Regions from separate parts of the Enterobacter cloacae complex sp. R_G8 genome, predicted to be linked through region 2. Evidence: predicted binding sites of a transcription regulator. Region 2 holds the regulator's gene; each other region holds the start of a gene.
The links. Region 2 encodes PurR, which represses purine synthesis genes. Its sites were predicted from a motif close to CANGCAAACGTTTGCNTG; they were not measured.

Region 1 (7,163 bases), 1.5 Mb from region 2:
CACGGAAATCAGCTTGAAAATCAGGCTCAGGCCCACACCAACGATGGTCGCCAGCGCCATGCCTTTCAGCTCGGCCGCGCCGATGTGAACCTTCGCGCCGCTCACACCGATGATCAGGATAACGGAAGTCAGGATCAGGTTCTGCGCTTTGCTGTAGTCCACTTTGGACTCAATCAGCACGCGAATACCGGATGCGCCAATTACGCCGTACAGCAGCAGAGACACGCCGCCCATCACCGGAACCGGGATGATCTGGATCGCTGCTGCCAGTTTACCCACGCAGGAGAGCAGGATTGCGATGATGGCCGCGCCGCCGATAACCCAGGTACTGTAAACGCGGGTGATCGCCATGACGCCAATATTCTCACCGTAAGTGGTGTTTGGCGTTGAGCCAAAGAAACCGGAGATGATCGTCGAGAAGCCGTTTGCAAACATCGAGCGGTGCAGACCCGGGTCGCGGATCAGGTCACGTTTGACGATGTTCGCCGTCACCACAAGGTGGCCAACGTGTTCAGCGATAACCACCAGCGCGGCAGGCAGAATAGTGAAGATGGCAAACCATTCAAAGCGTGGCGTATAGAAGGTTGGCAGGGCAAACCAGTGCGCCTGAGCGATTGGGGTGGTATCGACAACGCCCATCACGAAGGAGAGTGCATAACCCGCCAGCACGCCGATCAGGATCGGGATAATCGCCATAAAACCGCGGAACAGCACGGAGCCAAATACCGTCACGCCCAGCGTCACCAGTGAGATGATGATGGTTTTGGAGTCCGGCGACTGCCCATCAGCAGGCAGCAGACCAGCCATATTCGCCGCCACGCCTGCCAGCTCCAGACCGATGACGGCAACGATGGCCCCCATCGCCGCAGGTGGGAACATCACGTCCAGCCAGCCGGTACCGGCCTTCTTCACAATGAAAGAGACCAGGCAGAACAGCACGCCGCACATGATAAAGCCGCCCAGCGCCACTTCATACCCCAGGGGTAGCAGCAGCAACACCGGCGAGATAAAAGCAAAGCTCGACCCCAGATACGCCGGGATTTTGCCTTTACAGATAAAGAGGTACAGCAGCGTCCCGATACCATTGAACAGCAACACGGTAGCCGGGTTAATGTGAAACAGGATTGGCACCAGCACGGTTGCGCCAAACATAGCGAACAGGTGCTGCAAACTAAGCGGGATAGTCTGTAAAAGCGGCGGTCTTTCACTCACCCCGATAGCACGGCGCGTCATAGTGTTTTCCTCTGAGATGGTTAGTTATGTGTGTTTTATTCAAAAAAAAGCCGACTCTCAAAGTCGGCTTATTTATCGTTATTCGATTATTTCGTACCAAAGATCTTATCGCCGGCATCGCCCAGCCCCGGGATAATGTACCCGTGCTCGTTGAGCCCCTGGTCGACAGACGCGGTGTACAGCTCCACATCCGGGTGTGCTTTTTCCAGCGCCGCGATCCCTTCCGGTGCCGCAACCAGCACCAGCACTTTGATGCTGCTGCAGCCTGCTTTTTTCAGCAGGTCGATGGTGGCAATCATTGAGCCGCCGGTCGCCAGCATCGGGTCAACCACCAGCGCCATACGCTCGTCGATGTTAGACACCAGCTTCTGGAAGTACGGAACCGGCTCCAGGGTCTCTTCATTACGGTAGATCCCCACCACGCTGATGCGCGCGCTCGGTACGTGTTCCAGCACGCCTTCCATCATGCCGAGACCGGCACGCAGGATCGGCACCACGGTAATTTTCTTACCTTTGATCTGCTCAACCTGCACCGGGCCGTTCCAGCCTTCGATGGTCACTTTTTCCGTTTCGAGGTCAGAGGTCGCTTCGTAGGTCAGCAGGCTGCCGACTTCAGATGCCAGTTCGCGAAAACGCTTCGTGCTGATGTCATGCTCACGCATCAGGCCCAACTTGTGTTTAACGAGTGGGTGTTTCACTTCCACAATCTTCATTCTCTTTCTCCTCTGAGGTGGCGTCCGCAAAAAAATCGCGGGATTATACCGCTTTTTTCGGATTAGGCCATACCCATCTTGCTTGACGTATATCAAGCAAAGTGATTTAGAGACAAAAAACCGGAGGCGAGACTCCGGCTTGGATGCGGGGTTCTGCCGGGTGGCGCTAACGCTTGCCCGGCCTACAAATCCCGTAGGCCCGGTAAGCGCAGCGCCACCGGGCAATTATAGCTGCTCGCCGTTACTCGCAATCACCTGCTTATACCAGTCAAATGACTTTTTCTTGCTGCGGTTCAGCGTGCCGTTCCCTTCATTATCTTTATCAACAAAGATAAACCCGTAGCGTTTCTTCATCTCGCCGGTGCCGGCAGAAACGAGATCGATACAGCCCCACGGGGTGTATCCCATCAGATCCACGCCATCTTCCACCACCGCTTTCTTCATCTCGCGGATGTGCGCCGAGAGATAATCAATGCGGTACTGGTCGTTCACCGTGCCGTCCTGCTCCTGCACGTCGATGGCACCGAAGCCGTTCTCAACAATGAACAGCGGCAGCTGATAGTGATCCCAGAACCAGTTCAGGGAGTAGCGCAGGCCAACCGGGTCAATCTGCCACCCCCAGTCAGATTTCTGCACGTACGGGTTGGAGACCAGACTCTTGCTTTCATCGTAATCCAATTCCGGGTTATCTGCCGTCGCTTTGGTGGCGAAGGACATATAATAGCTAAAGCCGATGTAATCCACGCAGCCCTGCGTCAGCGCCGCTTTGTCTTCTTCGGTAATGTCCAGCGTGAAACCACGACGCGCAAAGTAGTTAAGCAGATGCTGCGGATACTTGCCGCGCACGTGAACGTCGGTGAACCAGTAGCGACGATGCATCGCGTTCATCGCCATCATGATGTCGTCAGGCGCACAGGTCAGCGGATAAATGGGGCACATGGCAATCATGCAGCCGATCTGCAGGGAAGGATTAATCTCGCGCCCGGCTTTCACCGCCAGCGCGCTGGCCACCAGCTCGTAGTGCGCGGCCTGGAACATCACCGGCTCACGGTCTTCACCCGGCGCATATTTCAGCCCGGAGTTGGTAAACGGCGCAAAATCTTCGTGGAAGTTAGCCTGGTTGTTGATCTCGTTAAAGGTCATCCAGTACTTCACTTTATGCTGATAGCGCTGGAAGACCGCTTTGGCAAAGCGGACAAAGAAGTCGATCAGCTTACGGTTGCGCCAGCCGCCGTACTCGGTGACCAGATGAAACGGCATCTCGAAATGCGACAGGGTGATAACCGGCTCAATCCCGTGTTTCAGACACTCGTCGAACAGGTCATCATAGAACTTCAGGCCTGCTTCGTTTGGCTCCAGCTCGTCCCCTTTCGGGAAAATACGCGTCCAGGCAATGGAGGTACGGAAGCATTTGAACCCCATCTCCGCAAAGAGTTTGATGTCTTCCTTATAGCGATGGTAAAAATCGATGGCTTCGTGGTTCGGGTAGTTTTTCCCAGGCAGCACGCCGTCGGTGATTTCACGCGGCACGCCGTGGGCGCCAGCGGTCATGACATCGGCGACGCTCACCCCTTTACCGCCCTCTTTCCAGCCACCTTCAAGCTGGTGCGCGGCCACCGCGCCGCCCCACATAAAACCTGCTTTAAATCCTGACATACTCTTTCCCTCATTCGATGTTGCTGATTGCTGACGGATACTGCTGTCTGAAGTGGTAAACCGCACCGACAAGACCGGCCCGGTTGCCGTGGCTGACGACATCGGCGATGTCCGCGATGCCAAACCACGCAAGATGAGTGCGAAGCAGATCCATAAATCCGGGCCGCTCCGCGATACCGCCGCCAATGAAAATGGTCTGCGGATCGAACACATTCGCCAGGTTGTAGAGCCCTGTCGCAATGCCGTTAAGAAAATCATCAACCAGGCGGCGACACACCGCGTCGCCTGCGTCATAACCATCAAAAATGGCTTCACCTGTAACGTCCTCAAGCGTCAGACCGTGAAAGTCGGCATAGCGCTTGCGAAGCGTGCGTAATGTGCAGTTTTCATTCATGGAGTGGCGGGCCACGCGCCGTGAGTCAGCCCTTTCCGTGAGCATGTAGCCGAACTCTCCGGCGCGAAAACGCGCCCCGTGAACCAGCCTGCCGTTGCAGAAAATCGCCCCGCCGATCCCGGTGCCGATGGTTAGCACCAGAAAGCTGTCCATCTCTGTTGCCTTGCCCTGCCAGCGTTCCGCCAGCAGCACGCAGTTGGCGTCATTCTCCACGGTGACCGGTAAACCCGTCTGCGTCTCAAGCCAGCCTTTCATCGCGAACTGGTCGAAGCGGCGAATGGCCCCGCCCATCGCAATAAACCCGGTATGCGGATTGACATACCCCGGCGCGCTGATGGCGATCCCCTCAAGCCCGGGATGCGCCGCCACCCAGTTCAGCATCTGCGACAGGATAGCGTCGCCATCGCTGTTCTTAATGGCGGCCTTGTCCGTCTGCAGCAGCTCGCCCTGCGCTGTCACAATCCCCATTTTTAACGCAGTGCCACCGATATCAAATGCGGCGATGTTCATGACGTTCATCCCTCCTGAATGAAACTGAAACCGGTTTCAGTTTCATGATGTTCATTCGCTAAACCGCTTGCAAGCAGATCGCCGAAACCGGTTTCATTTTCGTGAACGGAGTCAAGTTTGCGCGCCACCTGAGGTGTCACAGAAAAAAAGATCCTCGCGCCGAGAATAGGCTCGCAAACGTTTGCCTGGACTGTTAGAATTGCGCCGATTTTTCTTACTAGCTATGCAATCGCGTGGGGACTTGAGCCGTGACCAACAAAACTTCTCTCAGCTACAAAGATGCCGGTGTTGATATTGACGCAGGTAATGCGCTGGTTGACCGAATCAAAGGTGTGGTGAAAAAAACCCGCCGCCCGGAAGTGATGGGTGGTCTGGGTGGCTTCGGCGCACTGTGCGCGCTGCCGCAAAAATATCGTGAACCTGTTCTGGTCTCGGGTACTGACGGTGTAGGCACAAAACTGCGCCTGGCGATGGATTTAAAACGTCACGACACGATCGGTATCGATCTGGTCGCGATGTGTGTAAACGACCTGGTGGTACAAGGCGCTGAGCCGCTGTTCTTCCTCGACTACTACGCGACCGGCAAACTGGACGTGGATACCGCAGCCAGCGTGATCAACGGTATCGCCGAAGGCTGTCTGCAGTCTGGCTGCGCGCTGGTTGGCGGTGAAACCGCGGAAATGCCTGGCATGTATCACGGCGAAGATTATGACGTCGCAGGCTTCTGCGTGGGTGTGGTAGAAAAATCAGAAATTATCGACGGCAGTAAAGTGGCTGATGGTGATGTGCTGATTGCGCTGGCCTCCAGCGGCCCGCACTCTAACGGCTACTCGCTGGTGCGTAAAATCCTCGAAGTAAGCGGTTGCGACCCACAAACCACTGAGCTTGAAGGTAAACCTCTGGCTGACCATCTGCTGGCACCGACCCGCATCTACGTGAAAAACGTGCTGGAGCTGATTGAGAGCGTTGACGTTCACGCCATTGCCCACCTGACCGGTGGCGGCTTCTGGGAAAACATTCCGCGCGTACTGCCGGACAACACCCAGGCGGTAATCGACGAATCCTCATGGCAGTGGCCAGCAGTCTTTAACTGGCTGCAAACCGCGGGCAACGTCAGTTCTCACGAAATGTATCGCACCTTTAACTGTGGCGTGGGTATGGTGATCGCCCTGCCCGCGAGCGAAGCGGATAAAGCCGTTAAGCTGCTGACGGACAAAGGTGAAAACGCGTGGAAAATCGGTATTATCAAAGCTTCCGATTCCGAACAGCGTGTGGTCATTGAATGAAAAACATCGTGGTGCTCATTTCCGGTAACGGAAGCAATTTGCAGGCCATCATTGACGCCTGCAAACAGAAGAAAATCAATGGCACCATTCGGGCAGTATTCAGCAACAAGGCCGACGCGTTCGGCCTCGAGCGCGCCCGGGAAGCAAACATTCCCGCGCACGCGCTGGAAGCCAGCCAGTTCGCCGGCCGTGAAGCCTTTGACCGCGAGCTGGTTCAGGAGATTGATGCCTACGCGCCGGACGTTGTGGTGCTGGCGGGCTATATGCGCATCCTGAGCCCGGCGTTTGTCGGGCACTACGCCGGGCGTCTGCTGAATATCCACCCTTCGCTTCTGCCAAAATATCCCGGCCTGCACACCCATCGTCAGGTGCTGGAAAACGGCGATGAGGAGCACGGGACTTCGGTGCATTTCGTGACCGATGAGCTGGACGGCGGACCGGTGATCCTGCAGGCGAAAGTCCCGGTCTTTGACGGCGACACCGAAGACGATGTCACCGAACGCGTGCAGAGCCAGGAACATGCCATTTATCCGCTGGTGGTCAGCTGGTTTGTCGACGGGCGTCTGGCGATGCGCGACGGTGCCGCCTGGCTGGACGGCGTGCAGCTTCCACCGCAGGGTTATGCGGCCGAAGAGTAGCGTGTGATGTCGGGTGGCGCTGCGTTTACCCGACTTCCTCACCGCAGTCTCAGACACGCCTCTTCTCCAACCCTCTAAAATCCTCAACAAAAAAAATAACTGTCATACTTTTCTGGCACTGTTGGACATATCGTGGAAATGCTCGCCATAATAAGGACGAGACGGATTTACCACGTCCTGTGATTGAACTGGAGTGTGAGCTGTAATGGGTCAGGAAAAGTTATATATCGAGAAAGAGCTAAGCTGGTTAGCATTCAACGAACGCGTACTCCAGGAAGCGGCAGACAAAAGCAACCCGCTTATCGAGCGCATGCGCTTTTTGGGCATTTATTCCAACAACCTTGATGAGTTCTACAAGGTTCGCTTTGCCGAACTGAAACGGCGGATCATCATCAGCGAAGAGCAGGGCTTAAACTCTCACTCGCGCCATCTGTTAGGCAAAATTCAGTCCCGCGTGTTGAAAGCCGATCAGGAATTTGACGGCCTGTATAACGAGTTGCTGCTGGAGATGGCACGCAATCAAATCTTCCTGATTAACGAACGTCAGCTCTCCGTTAACCAACAAAACTGGCTGCGCCACTACTTTAAACAGTATCTGCGTCAGCACATCACCCCTATTCTGATCAACCGCGAAACCGATCTGGTGCAGTTCCTGAAAGATGACTACACCTACCTGGCGGTGGAAATTATTCGCGGTGAATCCATCCGTTACGCGCTGCTGGAGATCCCGTCC
Region 2 (7,163 bases):
ACTTCTCCCCGCACCGGTTTTGACTGCAGCGGGCTGGTGTATTTCGCCTATAAAGATCTGGTGAAATTCCGCATTCCGCGCACCGCCAATGAAATGTACCACCTGCGCGACGCCGCCCCCGTTAACCGTGGCGAGCTGCAAAATGGCGATCTGGTCTTCTTCCGCACCCAGGGTCGCGGTACGGCTGATCACGTCGGCGTGTATGTGGGCAATGGGAAGTTTATTCAGTCGCCACGAAGCGGTCAGGACATTCAGATCACCTCGCTTAGCGAAGACTACTGGGTGCGTCACTACGTCGGCGCACGCCGCGTCATGACACCGAAAACCATCCGCTAAACCCTGCCCTGCCGTCACCACGGCAGGGTAAGTTCCTCTTTTGCATACCCTTTCAATTTGCTATCCTGTCCTTGTTGTCTGTGTGGTTATTGGCAACGCAAAATACAATAAGGAGAGAAGCAATGTCGTTCGAATTACCTGCACTACCGTATGCAAAAGACGCCCTGGCACCGCACATTTCTGCGGAAACCCTGGAATATCATTACGGCAAACATCACCAGACCTATGTCACCAACCTCAACAACCTGATCAAGGGCACCGATTTTGAAGGCAAAACGCTGGAAGAGATCGTCCGCAGTTCAGACGGTGGCGTATTCAACAACGCTGCTCAGGTGTGGAACCACACTTTCTACTGGCACTGCCTGGCGCCAAATGCGGGCGGCGAGCCGACCGGTGAACTGGCTGCTGCGATTAACGCCGCCTTTGGCAGCTTTGCGGAGTTCAAAGCGAAATTTACCGATGCCGCAATCAAAAACTTCGGTTCTGGCTGGACATGGCTGGTAAAAGAGGCCGATGGCAAACTGGCTATCGTCTCCACGTCTAACGCGGGTACACCACTGACCACCAGCGCGACTCCGCTGATGACCGTGGATGTCTGGGAACACGCGTACTACATTGATTACCGTAACGCGCGTCCTAACTACCTGGAGCACTTCTGGGCACTGGTTAACTGGGACTTTGTGGCGAAGAACTTCGCCGCGTAAGAGAGACGCAGAAGGGTTTCCCCTTCTGCGTTTTTTTATTCGGCAGCACAGGCCGCTTCAGGCTGTTTACGACCCGACATCATCACTAGCAGCAGGCCAAGCGCGGCAATAATGGCCCCCATCACCGGCACAAAGCTGTATCCCAGACCACCCGAAATCACAGCACCACCCGCTGCGGCACCGAGCGCATTGCCCAGATTGAACGCACCAATATTCACTGACGAGGAGAGGCCCGGCGCCTCATGCGCGACGCGCATTACGCGCATCTGCAGCGGCGGAACCACGGCAAAGGTGGCCGCCCCCCAGACGACCATCGCAATGGCCGCGCCAACTTCATTACGCGCCAGCCACGGGATGGCAACCATGATGACAATCAGCAGGGTCAGAAAACCCTTCAGCGTTCCGCTCACGGAGCGGTCAGCAAATTTCCCGCCCAGATAGTTACCAATCGAGAAGCCCACGCCAATCAGCACCAGCATCGCGGTGATAAAGATCGGCGTCGCGTGAGTGATGTCATGCAGCACCGGCGAAATATAGGTGTAAAGGGTAAACATCGCCCCGGCACCCAGCACGGTAGTAAGCAGCGCCGAGAGCACCTGCGGGCGCATCAGTACCGACAGCTCTTTACGTACCTCAGGCCGCTCACCAGCGCTGCCTTTCGGCAGGGAGAAGAACAACGCCACCATCGCGACAACGCCCAGTACGGCGGTTGCCAGGAACGACATACGCCAGCCAATGACCTCTCCCAGCCAGGTCGCCGCAGGAACACCGCCAATGTTGGCGATGGTCAGGCCCATAAACATGGTTGCCACGGCACTCGCCTGCTTGTGTTTGGGCACCACGCTTGCGGCAACCACCGACCCCAGCCCAAAGAAGGCACCGTGGTTAAGGCTGGTCAGAATGCGGGACAGCATCAGTGTGGTGTAATCCGGCGAAATGGCGGAGAGCACATTGCCGAGGGTAAAGATAGCCATCAGGAAAATCAGCGCGTTACGGCGAGCGCGGTGGGAAAGCAACAGCGTCATCAGCGGAGCACCAACCATTACGCCAATGGCATAGGCGCTGATTAACATCCCGGCTGCAGGGATAGAGACGTCCACACCGCGGGCGATAACCGGTAAGAGCCCCATAGGGGAGAATTCAGTAGTGCCAATCCCAAAAGCGCCAATCGCCAGGGCCAGCAGGGGAAAATTGATTTTCATGCGTCAACTCCGGATGCCGTGTCAGGTCGTGACACAGAACAAAGAAGGCGAAAGCATGACATTAATCACAAAAAATGAGAAGTTAACAAATTGGCAAAAGATTTTTGCCGGAGATGTAACAATCAGGGGAAGCGGGAGAGAGCGAACGCCCCCTCCGCGTAAATCAGTGCAGTGCAGCCGTCAGACCCGCGGCAACAATCAGCGCCAGCACAATAATGGTGGTGAACAGCGAAAACTTCAGATCGGAACTCATCAATTTTTCTCCTTTTAATCCCCCCACGAAAAGTGAGCTTGCTCATTTTTACACAATTTACGTCAAAAATCTTCCCGGATTTAAACGGATAACCACTTTAGCTCTTCCCCTTTTCATCAAGATAGGACAAAATTCCACGCTAAATTTATTAGCGTACCGGCCATTGACCCCCTCCTGACGTCCCGTGTCGTTTTCCTGGCGTGCCGCAATTCAAGATTGCGTGATAAGGGTGAGAGAAGGCAAACGTTTACCTTCAAGGTTTTCAGGAGTTTAGGATATGGTCTGGAGTGACATTTAATGGCAACAATTAAAGACGTAGCAAAACGCGCAAACGTTTCCACTACAACCGTATCACATGTAATTAACAAAACCCGCTTCGTGGCGGAAGAGACGCGCAACGCCGTCTGGGCGGCAATCAAAGAGCTGCACTACTCGCCGAGTGCCGTTGCGCGCAGTCTTAAAGTTAATCACACCAAATCTATTGGTTTGCTGGCGACCAGCAGTGAAGCGGCCTATTTTGCCGAAATCATCGAAGCGGTTGAGAAAAACTGCTTCCAGAAAGGCTATACCCTGATCCTCGGCAACGCGTGGAACAACATTGAAAAACAGCGCGCCTATCTGTCGATGATGGCGCAAAAACGCGTGGATGGCCTGCTGGTGATGTGCTCCGAGTATCCGGAGTCCGTGCTTTCCATGCTGGAAGAGTATCGTCATATCCCAATGGTGGTGATGGACTGGGGCGAAGCGCGCGCCGACTTTACCGACTCCGTCATCGATAACGCCTTTGAAGGCGGTTATATGGCGGGCCGCTATCTGATTGAACGCGGTCACCGTGAAATTGGCGTGATCCCGGGGCCGCTTGAGCGCAACACCGGTGCTGGCCGTCTGGCCGGATTTATGAAGGCGATGGAAGAAGCGCTGATCACCGTGCCGGAAAACTGGATCGTGCAGGGCGACTTTGAGCCGGAATCGGGCTACCGCGCCATGCAGCAGATCGTTTCCCAGCCGCATCGTCCAACGGCGGTGTTCTGCGGCGGGGATATCATGGCGATGGGGGCCCTGTGTGCGGCCGATGAGCTGGGCCTGCGCGTGCCGCAGGATATTTCCGTGATCGGCTATGACAACGTGCGCAACGCGCGCTTCTTTACCCCAGCGCTGACCACCATTCACCAGCCGAAAGACTCCCTGGGTGAAACGGCCTTCAATATGCTGATGGACAGGATCGTCAACAAACGTGAAGAGTCGCAGTCGATTGAAGTCCACCCGCGTCTTATCGAACGCCGTTCCGTTGCGGATGGTCCGTTCCGCGACTACCGTCGTTAATCACTGTACGGAGCCAGTTACGCTGGCTCCCGTAACCATTCCCGGTTAAGCGTTTCGCTGTCTCCCAGGTAATCCAGTAACCACGCCATGGCGGGCGACACGTCATTTTGTTGCCACGTCAGGCAGCAGGCTGCATCCGGGAACGGATTCTCCAGCGTCAGTTCGACCCATTCACCGGTATCGATTCTCGGCTTAGCGAAATGCACGGGCACCATCGCGACACACAGCCCGGCACTGAGGCAGGTCGCGGAGGACTCCCAGTCCGGCGCCACCACCCGCCGCTGATTATCCAGAAGCCAGGTAATACGTTTTGGCAACGAGCGCGAGGTATCTTCCAGCACCAGCGACGGCCAGTTGCGCAGCGTGTCGTCACTCAGCGGCCCCTCCATGGCAGCCAGGGGATGATCGCTTGCCACCACACATTTCCAGCTCAACATGCCCATATCACGAAACGCATAGCGTCCCCCGACGGGGATCGCCTGGGTCGCCCCAATCGCCATCTCTGCCCTGCCGTCCGCCAGCGCGTCCCAGACGCCGTTGAACACCTCCTGCGAGACGCGAAGTTCAACGTCTGAAAAATGACGATAGAAATCCACAATCATCTGCCGGGTGCGCTCGGGTTTGACGATGTTATCCACGGCAATGGAGAGATGCCCGCGCCAGCCGTTGGCGATCTGCTGACACTGTTCACGGGTGATCTGCATTTTTTTGATAACAGAACGCCCTTCTTTCAAAAACCACGCCCCTGCCGGCGTTAATTCCACATCGCGATGACGTCGTTCAAACAGCGGCACAGCCAGCCACTCTTCGAGCTGACGTACCGTGTAGCTTATCGCGGAGGGAACGCGGTGTAGCTCCTGTGCGGCACCGCTGAAACTGCCGTTTCGTGCGACAGCATCGACAACTTCAAGAGAATAATCTGACCACATTTTCTGCCTGCAAAAAATTTGAATGCACTAGCCAAATATTAGCGTTTCACAACCCGCTTTGCACTCCCTACACTCTGCGCCAGTGTCTACCTGCCTCCTCAAGGAGAATAAAACAATGCAACCCAGGAATGGATTTTTAGTCTGGCTCGGCGGTTTGAGCGTGCTGGGCTTTTTGGCCACCGATATGTACCTGCCCGCGTTTGCGGCGATGCAGGCAGATTTACAAACCCCTGCTGCGGCCATCAGCGCCAGCCTGAGTTTGTTCCTCGCGGGCTTTGCCATTGCACAGTTGCTCTGGGGCCCGCTCTCCGATCGCTTTGGGCGTAAACCGGTGCTGTTACTGGGCCTGGGCATTTTTGCCGTCGGCTGTCTGGGAATGTTATGGGTACGCGATGCGACCTGGCTGCTGGTGCTGCGCTTTGTGCAAGCCGTCGGCGTCTGTGCGGCAGCGGTGACCTGGCAGGCCCTTGTTACCGACTACTACCCGGCCAACCGCACCAACCGCATTTTCGCCACCATTATGCCCCTGGTAGGGCTTTCACCTGCCCTCGCTCCCCTGCTGGGCAGCTGGATCCTGGTGCATTTCGAGTGGCAGGCTATCTTCGCCACGCTGTTTGCCATCACGCTGGTACTGATGCTGCCGGCGTTTGCCCTCAAGCCCGCGCATAAAAAAGAGGCGCATGCCGACGCCAAACCGATCACGTTCCTCTCCCTGCTGAGCGCCAAAGCGTATCGTGGTAATGTCCTGGTCTATGCCGCCTGCTCGGCGAGCTTCTTCGCCTGGCTCACTGGCTCGCCGTTTATTCTGCACGATATGGGATACAGCCCGGCCGCCATTGGCCTGAGCTATGTCCCGCAGACCATCGCCTTCCTGCTGGGCGGATACGGCTGCCGTGCGGCACTGCAGAAATGGGAAGGCCAGCAGATGCTGCCATGGCTGCTGGTGCTCTTTGCTCTGAGTGTGATCGCCACCTGGGCTGTCGGTTTTATTCCGGGCGTCGGCCTGGTAGAGATATTGATTCCGTTCTGCGTGATGGCAGTGGCTAACGGCGCCATTTACCCTATCGTGGTGGCACAGGCGTTACGTCCTTTCCCGCAGGCGACAGGTCGTGCCGCTGCCCTGCAAAATACCCTGCAGCTGGGTCTGTGCTTCCTGGCAAGCCTGGTGGTTTCAGCGCTGATTGCCACGCCGCTGTTGACCACCACCAGCGTGATGCTGGCGACTGTTGTGCTGGCCGTGATGGGATATCGCGTGCAATCAGCCGCACAACGTGAGCTTGATAGCCCCACGCAGCCGGAAACGTCGCATGCGTAGTCACTGCGGAAAATATGTGACATTTCAGTGATTAGGTTGCTAAGAATTTTCTATTGAATCACCAAATTTTGAGGCCTATACTAAATTTGGTTCGATTAAATACGATAAATATTAAGTGTTAACGGGAGCCGGAGTGCTCCCGTTTTACCATGGAAGGCATTTCGGCAAGGGATATCTCCCTTCCTCTGTTCTACGTCGGATACTAGCCTCGCGGTATTTACCGTGAGATTTCTCACAAACCATAAAAAGCGTCTACGCTGTTTGAAGGTTCTGATCACAGTAAGGTGATGGAGAAGCTATGAGTTCATCGTGTATAGAAGAAGTCAGCGTTCCGGACGATAACTGGTCCCGGATCGTCAGTGAACTGTTAGGTCGTGCAGGCATCACTATCAACGGATCTTCACCCTCCGATCCGCAGGTCAAACATCCCGATTTTTTTAAACGCGTGCTGCGCGAGGGATCGTTAGGGCTGGGCGAAAGCTATATGGATGGCTGGTGGGATTGCGAGCGGCTGGATATTTTCTTTGCCAGCGTGTTGCGCGCCGGTCTGGAGAACCAGCTCCCCCGCAATATCAAAGATACGTTGCGCGTCGCTTCCGCCCGTTTGTTCAATCTGCAAAGTAAAAAACGGGCGTGGATAGTGGGTAAAGAGCACTACGATCTCGGTAACGATTTGTTCAGCCGCATGCTGGATCCCTTCATGCAATACTCCTGCGCCTACTGGAAAGAGGCGACCACCCTTGAAGCGGCCCAGCAGGATAAGCTGCGGCTGATTAGCGAGAAGCTACAGTTACAGCCCGGTATGCGCGTTCTGGATATTGGCTGTGGCTGGGGCGGTCTGGCGTATTTTATGGCGAAGCATTATGGCGTCAGCGTGGTCGGCGTCACCATTTCAGCCGAGCAGCAAAAAATGGCCCGGGAACGCTGTCAGGGTCTGGACGTCGATATCCGTCTTCAGGACTATCGCGACCTCAACGAACAGTTTGATCGCATTGTTTCCGTGGGCATGTTTGAGCACGTCGGGCCGAAAAATTACGACACCTATTTTGAGGTGGTGGATCGTAATTTAAAACCGGACGGCATCTTCCTGCTGCACACCAT
Region 3 (7,163 bases), 960 kb from region 2:
TGGTGGCGCTGATCTCCATCCTGGTGTACGTCGGTTTCCGCTTTGAGTGGCGACTGGCGGCGGGTGTGGTTATCGCACTGGCCCACGACGTGGTGATCACCATGGGCGTACTGTCTCTGTTCCACATTGAGATTGACCTGACGATTGTGGCATCCCTGATGTCCGTTATCGGTTACTCACTGAACGACAGTATCGTGGTATCTGACCGTATTCGTGAAAACTTCCGTAAGATCCGTCGCGGTACGCCGTACGAAATCTTTAACGTGTCGTTGACCCAGACGCTGCACCGTACCTTGATCACATCCGGTACCACCTTGATGGTGATCCTGATGCTGTATCTCTTCGGTGGTCCGGTGCTGGAAGGCTTCTCGCTGACCATGCTGATCGGTGTCTCTATCGGTACCGCGTCGTCAATCTACGTTGCGTCCGCTCTGGCACTGAAACTCGGCATGAAGCGCGAGCACTTGCTCCAGCAGAAAGTCGAGAAAGAAGGGGCGGATCAGCCGTCCATTCTGCCGTAAGACGTTTTGCGCGTTATCGAAATCCCGGTCTGTTGACCGGGATTTTTTTTATCTGCTCCTGACAAAACACTCCTGACAAAACACTCCTGACAGTATGCTGTCAGGAGCCCTGTCGTAGACTCCTGTTGAACCCAAACAAGAGTCAGGAGGATGTATGAAAAGTGTGATTAACTGGTTTGAAATTCCGGTCGCGGATATGGATCGCGCCATCAAATTTTATGAGCCGGTGATGCAGGTTTCACTGAAGCGCGAGAAAATGGACTGCGCCGAGCTGGCGGTATTCCCGCATGAAGATCCAGCCACCGGCGGCGCGCTGGCAAAATTTGAGGGGATTATTCCCTCAGTGCAGGGGGCCATCATCTACCTGCATACTGACAATCTGACCGCCACGCTCGATCGCATTGCTTCTGCGGGCGGTGAGTGCGTGTTTGGCCCGCTGGAGTTACCACGCGGTATTGGTACTATTGCTTTGTTTACCGACAGCGAAGGTAATCGCGTCGGCCTTCATCAACCCGCCTGAGAGCATAAGTAAAAATGACCCGACGCGCTGACCGTTTGTTTCAGATAGTACAGATCCTGCGGGGCAGACGTCTGACAACGGCAGCGCATCTGGCGGACCGGCTGGGCGTTTCTGAGCGTACGGTATACCGCGATATCCGCGACCTGTCGCTTTCCGGCGTGCCGGTAGAGGGCGAGGCGGGAAGTGGGTACCGGCTGATGTCGGGATTTGACCTGCCACCGCTGATGCTGACAAACAAGGAGTCTGAGGCGCTGATCGTGGCGATTCGCCTGCTTACCACCTGGGGCGGGGAATCCCTGTCGCGCGAACTGGAGTCGGCACAGGAGAAAGTACTCGCGATCCTGCCCGAAGAGAGTCGCCGAAAGGCAGAGCAGACGCGGATCTACGCCCCGGATTTTGGCATGAAAAGCCACTCCCGCAGTGATTTTGATGTCATTCACCAGGCGATATCGACCCAGCGCGTGCTGGTGCTGCATTATCGTGACGAAGCCGGGCAATTTTCAACGCGCGAAGTTCAGCCGCTGGGGCTGTTTTTCTGGGGAGAACGCTGGCTACTGGCGGCGTGGTGTGAACTGCGCGATGATTATCGCTGCTTCCGTCTCGACAGATGTCTCAAAATTGTGCTCACGGAACGGCGCTTTAGTGAGAGTGCGGACCGATCGCTGGCGGATTTTTTGCGCAAGGTGAAGCAGTAAAAAGCCAGGTGGCGAGGTAAAAGCAAAACGGCAACGTCTGTTGCCGTTTTTTGTGTTTGTTCCCTCTCCCCGTGGGAGAGGGACAGGGTGAGGGCATCAGCCCGCACAGGTTTTGTAGGCCGGGTAAGCGTCAGCGCCACCCGGCAACAACCACACGATTAGAAGTTGTAACCCACAACCAGGTAACCACCCCAACCGGTAGAACGGACGTGTTCGTTCATCCATACCAGTTTAGCGTCGTCGTTCCACTGGCCGCCGTTGTGCCAGTAACGCGCAACAACAGAGTAATGCCAGTGATCGTAGTTCAGCGCCAGAATGTGGCTGGAGGCAATGGAGTCGTTGGTACGCTGCTTAATACCGTTCTCAGCGTAACCGCTCTTATCGCCCAGATCTGAACCCCAGTCAAAGTTGGTGAAGCCGATATAGCTCAGGTTACCGCCCCACAGCTGGGTGATTGGCACAAAGTATTTCACTTTGAAACGGTAGCCATCCCATTCGTTCTCGTTTTCAGCGCCGTAGTTCTGCCATTGATACTTAGCGTACACGTTCAGAGACAGGCTCATTGGCAGGCCCGTGTCGATGTCGGTACCCAGACCCATATACCAGGTGCTCTGGCGACCGGACTTGTTGCGGCCCATGTCGTAGATATAGTTGTTCGCGAAATACCACTCTTTGAACGGACCAAACGCCAGGCTGGTACCAGTCAGTTTATCAATAGAGAAGCGCGGTTCGATCTCCATGAACAGTGGGGAACCGTGGTTCCAGATACCTTTCGCCTGGGTGTTACCGCCGAAGAAGACCGGTGCATCCATATAACCGTAGAAATCAAACCAGTCTTTCTTGGCGAACGCTTCGTACTCCAGGTAGGTATCGTTGCGGATCTGTGGTCCGAAACGGGTGTGGTAGCTGCCGACCACGTTAACGCTCTGGTGCCACCAGTCGGAGAGGTATTGTGGTTTATCGTTTTCCGCTGCGTTAACAGTGAAAGAGGAGGAAAGTGCCAGCACGGCGCCGGCTGCGAGTAATGTTTTTTTCATAATCATGCCACTGATTGAAATTCCCTTCCGGGAGTGAAAAATGCGCGAATTGCGTTTCTAAATATTTCGTGTTTCTGCGGAGCCTATTATAGGAATCCTTGCTCACAAAAATATGTGTTGTTTCACATATCTCTCACACGCGTAATCGATTGCGTTCACGTTTGCGTACTTTAAACGGCCGGGATTGTAGCGGCAATCATTTATGTTGCCAATCCATACGAAATGTAAATGTTAGCGGAGTGACATTTCACTCCGCTCAAAAGGAGGGGATTACTGCGCGGCGGGTTGAATGTCGTGAATGCGGATAAAGCCTAACTGTTCAGGAGTAAGTCCGGTTAACTGAAGCGGAATATCCACATCACTGGGTGCTAAAACACTGGCCGGGGCGGTGAAGAGCTGATTCTTCACGTTAACCTCCTGGTAATTCTCGGTGGTGCCCTGGATCTGGCCCCACTCGACGGTGCCGCTAAAGGCTGGCAGCGGATCGTTGGACTCACCCTGAATGCGTAATGTTGCGCGAGTACCATCCGCATTTGCCGCCACATTCACCAGCGACATTTTTAACGTGCCAACCTGGCTGTTGAGACGGGCAGGGGTGTTGGCCCCCGGCAGCAAATACACCCCGCTGGTGGATTTTGCATTCAGCGCGTTTTGCTGGGTGATCTTCACGGTCTCTTTGTTCAGTTTGTCCATCGCCGTATTGAGCGTATTCACGCTCTGTTTCATCTGGCGGACTTCGGTTTGCTGTGCACAGGCGCTAAGGGTGAAGAGGCTCCCCACCAGCAGAATTTTCAGGTAACGTCTTGTCATTGCGTTTAATTCCTTGAAATAACGGATCACCGTAATGGTAGCCAGCAACGTCCCGACAGACATAGATCCTTTGTCTCAAAAAGCTCTTCCTTTGTTGTCAGGCCAGATCAGGGTAAAATGAAAGTCAGTTAACCAGATAACAGGGATACCGTATGCATTGCCCATTCTGCTCCGCTGTGGATACCAAAGTCATCGATTCTCGTCTTGTGGGCGAAGGGTCTTCCGTACGCCGCCGTCGGCAGTGTCTGGTATGCAACGAGCGTTTTACGACCTTTGAGGTGGCAGAGCTGGTCATGCCGCGCGTGGTAAAAAGTAACGACGTGCGCGAGCCGTTTAACGAAGAGAAACTGCGCAGCGGAATGCTCAAGGCGCTGGAAAAACGCCCCGTCAGCGCGGATGACGTCGAAATGGCGTTAAACCACATTAAATCTTACCTTCGTGGTCTGGGCGAACGTGAAGTGCCCAGCAAGATGATCGGCAATCTGGTGATGGAGCAGTTGAAAAAGCTCGATAAGGTCGCCTATATCCGCTTCGCCTCTGTTTACCGCAGTTTCGAAGATATCAAAGAGTTTGGCGAAGAGATCGCCCGCTTACAGGATTGAGTCCATGCAGGATGAGATGTACATGGCGCGCGCCATGAAGCTGGCGCAGCGCGGTCGATTTACCACCCATCCCAACCCCAATGTCGGGTGCGTCATTGTGAAAGATGGCGAGATCGTGGGCGAAGGTTTCCACTACCGCGCAGGCGAGCCTCATGCCGAGGTGCATGCCCTGCGTATGGCGGGCGAAAAGGCACGCGGGGCTACGGCCTACGTGACGCTTGAGCCGTGCAGCCATCATGGACGTACGCCGCCATGCTGTGAAGCGCTGATTGCGGCGGGAGTGTCGCGCGTTGTCGCTGCGATGCAGGATCCCAATCCGCAGGTGGCCGGACGTGGCCTGTACCGTCTGCAGCAGGAAGGGATCGATGTCAGCCACGGCCTGATGATGCAGGATGCGGAAGCCATCAACAAAGGCTTTCTAAAACGTATGCGTACCGGGTTCCCCTATATTCAGCTTAAGCTGGGGGCCTCACTGGATGGCCGTACGGCGATGGCGAACGGCGAAAGTCAGTGGATCACTTCGCCACAGGCAAGGCGCGATGTGCAACGTCTGCGTGCCCAAAGCCATGCTATCCTCACCAGCAGTGAAACGGTTCTCGCGGACGATCCGGCGATGACCGTGCGCTGGACTGAACTGAATGCCGATACCCAGGCGCTGTATCCGCAGGAAAACCTGCGCCAGCCGCTGCGTATTATCGTTGATAGCCATAACCGCGTGACGCCTGAACACCGCATTGTGCAGCAGCCCGGTGAAACCTGGATTGCCCGTACTAAAGACGATTCACGTGACTGGCCGGAAGGTGTGCGCAGCATTATGGTGCCTGAGCACAATGGACATCTGGATTTAGTGGTGCTGATGATGCTGCTGGGTAAGCAGCAGGTGAACAGCATCTGGGTGGAAGCGGGACCGACGCTGGCAGGCGCACTGCTCCAGGCGGGTCTGGTCGATGAACTGATTGTCTACGTTGCGCCTAAACTGTTGGGTAGCGACGCGCGTGGCCTGTTTGTGCTGCCCGGCCTTGAAAAACTGGCCGATGCACCACAACTCAAATTCAGCGAGATTCGTCCGGTGGGTCCGGATGTTTGCCTCCATTTAACGACAGCGTAATTGCTCCTGAAATAGGGAAGCAGTGCGCAAAGTATTATGATAAAATCCGCCCCCCTGCGGGGCCAAATGAACCCGTAAAGGAAGAGTATGAACATTATTGAAGCTGCTGTAGCTACCCCGGACGCTCGCGTCGCCATCACCATTGCGCGTTTCAACAACTTCATCAACGACAGCCTGCTGGAAGGTGCTATTGACGCCCTGAAACGTATCGGCCAGGTTAAAGATGACAACATTACCGTTGTGTGGGTTCCAGGTGCTTACGAACTGCCACTGGCAGCGGGCGCGCTGGCGAAAACCGGTAAATACGACGCGGTGATTGCGCTGGGTACCGTTATTCGTGGCGGCACTGCGCACTTCGAATACGTTGCGGGCGGTGCAAGCAATGGTCTGGCGCACGTTGCACAGGATGCTGAAATTCCTGTCGCGTTTGGCGTACTGACCACTGAAAGTATTGAACAAGCCATCGAACGCGCTGGTACCAAAGCCGGTAACAAAGGTGCAGAAGCTGCACTGACCGCGCTTGAAATGATCAATGTATTGAAAGCCATCAAGGCCTGATTTTTTTGTAAGGGGAATTCCGTGAAACCTGCTGCTCGTCGCCGCGCCCGTGAATGTGCCGTTCAGGCACTTTACTCCTGGCAGTTGTCCCAGAACGACATCGCTGATGTTGAATACCAGTTCCTGTCAGAACAGGACGTGAAAGACGTTGACGTTCTGTACTTCCGTGAACTGCTGTCGGGAGTGGCGACTAATAGCGCGTATCTCGATGGTCTGATGAAACCCTACCTGTCCCGTCTGCTCGACGAGCTGGGTCAGGTTGAAAAAGCAGTGTTGCGCATTGCGCTGTTTGAGCTGTCTAAACGTGATGATGTGCCGTATAAAGTGGCCATCAACGAAGCGATCGAACTGGCGAAAACCTTCGGCGCTGAAGACAGCCACAAGTTTGTAAACGGCGTTCTTGATAAAGCAGCACCTGCGATCCGTCCCCACAAAAAGTGATCCGCAAACCGGAGTTCTGCATTGCCTGACGGGCAGTGCGGCTCCGGTTTTTTCTTTTATTTGCTGAGGCATAACGTATGGCATGCGGCGAATTCTCCCTGATTGCCCGTTATTTCGACCGTGTCAGAACCTCTCGTCTTGATGTTGAAACCGGCATTGGCGATGACTGTGCACTTCTCAATATTCCCGAAAAACAGACGCTGGCAATCAGCACCGACACCTTAGTGTGCGGGCGCCATTTTTTACCGGATATCGATCCTGCCGATCTGGCATATAAAGCGCTGGCGGTCAACGTGAGCGATCTGGCCGCGATGGGCGCCGATCCGGCGTGGTTAACGCTGGCCCTGACGCTGCCAGAGGTTGATGAACCCTGGCTTGAAGCCTTTAGTGACGCCCTGTTTGAGCAGCTTAACTACTACGACATGCAGTTGATTGGCGGCGATACCACGGCGGGGCCGCTATCGATGACGCTCGCGATCCACGGCTATGTGCCGGCTGGACGCGCGCTGAAACGCTCGGGGGCGAAACCTGGCGACTGGATCTACGTCACCGGCACGCCGGGTGACAGCGCCGCGGGGCTGGCGATCCTCCAGGATCGCTTGACCGTGAACGATACTGACGACGCGGCGTATCTGGTCAAACGCCATCTGCGGCCCACGCCGCGTATTCTTCACGGCCAGGCGCTGCGCGAACGGGCAAGCTCGGCTATCGATCTCTCGGACGGGTTAATCTCAGACCTCGGTCATATACTGAAGGCCAGCGGTGTCGGCGCGCGCGTTGACCTGGATCTGTTCCCGCTATCAGAACAGCTGCTTCGACATGTCGAGCCTGAGCAGGCTCTGCGCTGGGGGCTCTCCGGTGGCGAAGATTA

Region 1: a site for PurR is predicted at 2,109-2,126, ahead of upp (uracil phosphoribosyltransferase). Genes of this name have one in related genera too.
Region 3: a site for PurR is predicted at 2,912-2,929, ahead of NQ842_RS19160 (nucleoside-specific channel-forming protein Tsx). Genes of this name have one in related genera too.

What each region holds. Positions count from the first base shown of each region.
Region 1 is NZ_CP102246.1:1,523,185-1,530,347, reverse strand. It holds gene uraA (uracil permease) at 1-1,233, opposite strand, end outside; gene upp (uracil phosphoribosyltransferase) at 1,320-1,946, opposite strand; gene NQ842_RS07290 (6-phospho-beta-glucosidase) at 2,172-3,602, opposite strand; gene bglK (beta-glucoside kinase BglK) at 3,613-4,506, opposite strand; gene purM (phosphoribosylformylglycinamidine cyclo-ligase) at 4,755-5,792, shown strand; gene purN (phosphoribosylglycinamide formyltransferase) at 5,789-6,430, shown strand; gene ppk1 (polyphosphate kinase 1) at 6,636-7,163, shown strand, end outside.
Region 2 is NZ_CP102246.1:3,061,959-3,069,121, forward strand. It holds gene NQ842_RS14475 (C40 family peptidase) at 1-336, shown strand, start outside; gene sodB (superoxide dismutase [Fe]) at 459-1,040, shown strand; gene NQ842_RS14485 (MFS transporter) at 1,076-2,242, opposite strand; gene NQ842_RS14490 (YnhF family membrane protein) at 2,406-2,495, opposite strand; gene purR (HTH-type transcriptional repressor PurR) at 2,793-3,818, shown strand; gene punR (DNA-binding transcriptional activator PunR) at 3,836-4,747, opposite strand; gene punC (purine nucleoside transporter PunC) at 4,863-6,062, shown strand; gene cfa (cyclopropane fatty acyl phospholipid synthase) at 6,361-7,163, shown strand, end outside.
Region 3 is NZ_CP102246.1:4,022,962-4,030,124, reverse strand. It holds gene secF (protein translocase subunit SecF) at 1-521, shown strand, start outside; gene NQ842_RS19170 (VOC family protein) at 676-1,041, shown strand; gene NQ842_RS19165 (YafY family protein) at 1,056-1,736, shown strand; gene NQ842_RS19160 (nucleoside-specific channel-forming protein Tsx) at 1,895-2,773, opposite strand; gene NQ842_RS19155 (DUF3251 domain-containing protein) at 3,044-3,583, opposite strand; gene nrdR (transcriptional regulator NrdR) at 3,736-4,185, shown strand; gene ribD (bifunctional diaminohydroxyphosphoribosylaminopyrimidine deaminase/5-amino-6-(5-phosphoribosylamino)uracil reductase RibD) at 4,190-5,293, shown strand; gene ribE (6,7-dimethyl-8-ribityllumazine synthase) at 5,381-5,851, shown strand; gene nusB (transcription antitermination factor NusB) at 5,873-6,292, shown strand; gene thiL (thiamine-phosphate kinase) at 6,370-7,163, shown strand, end outside.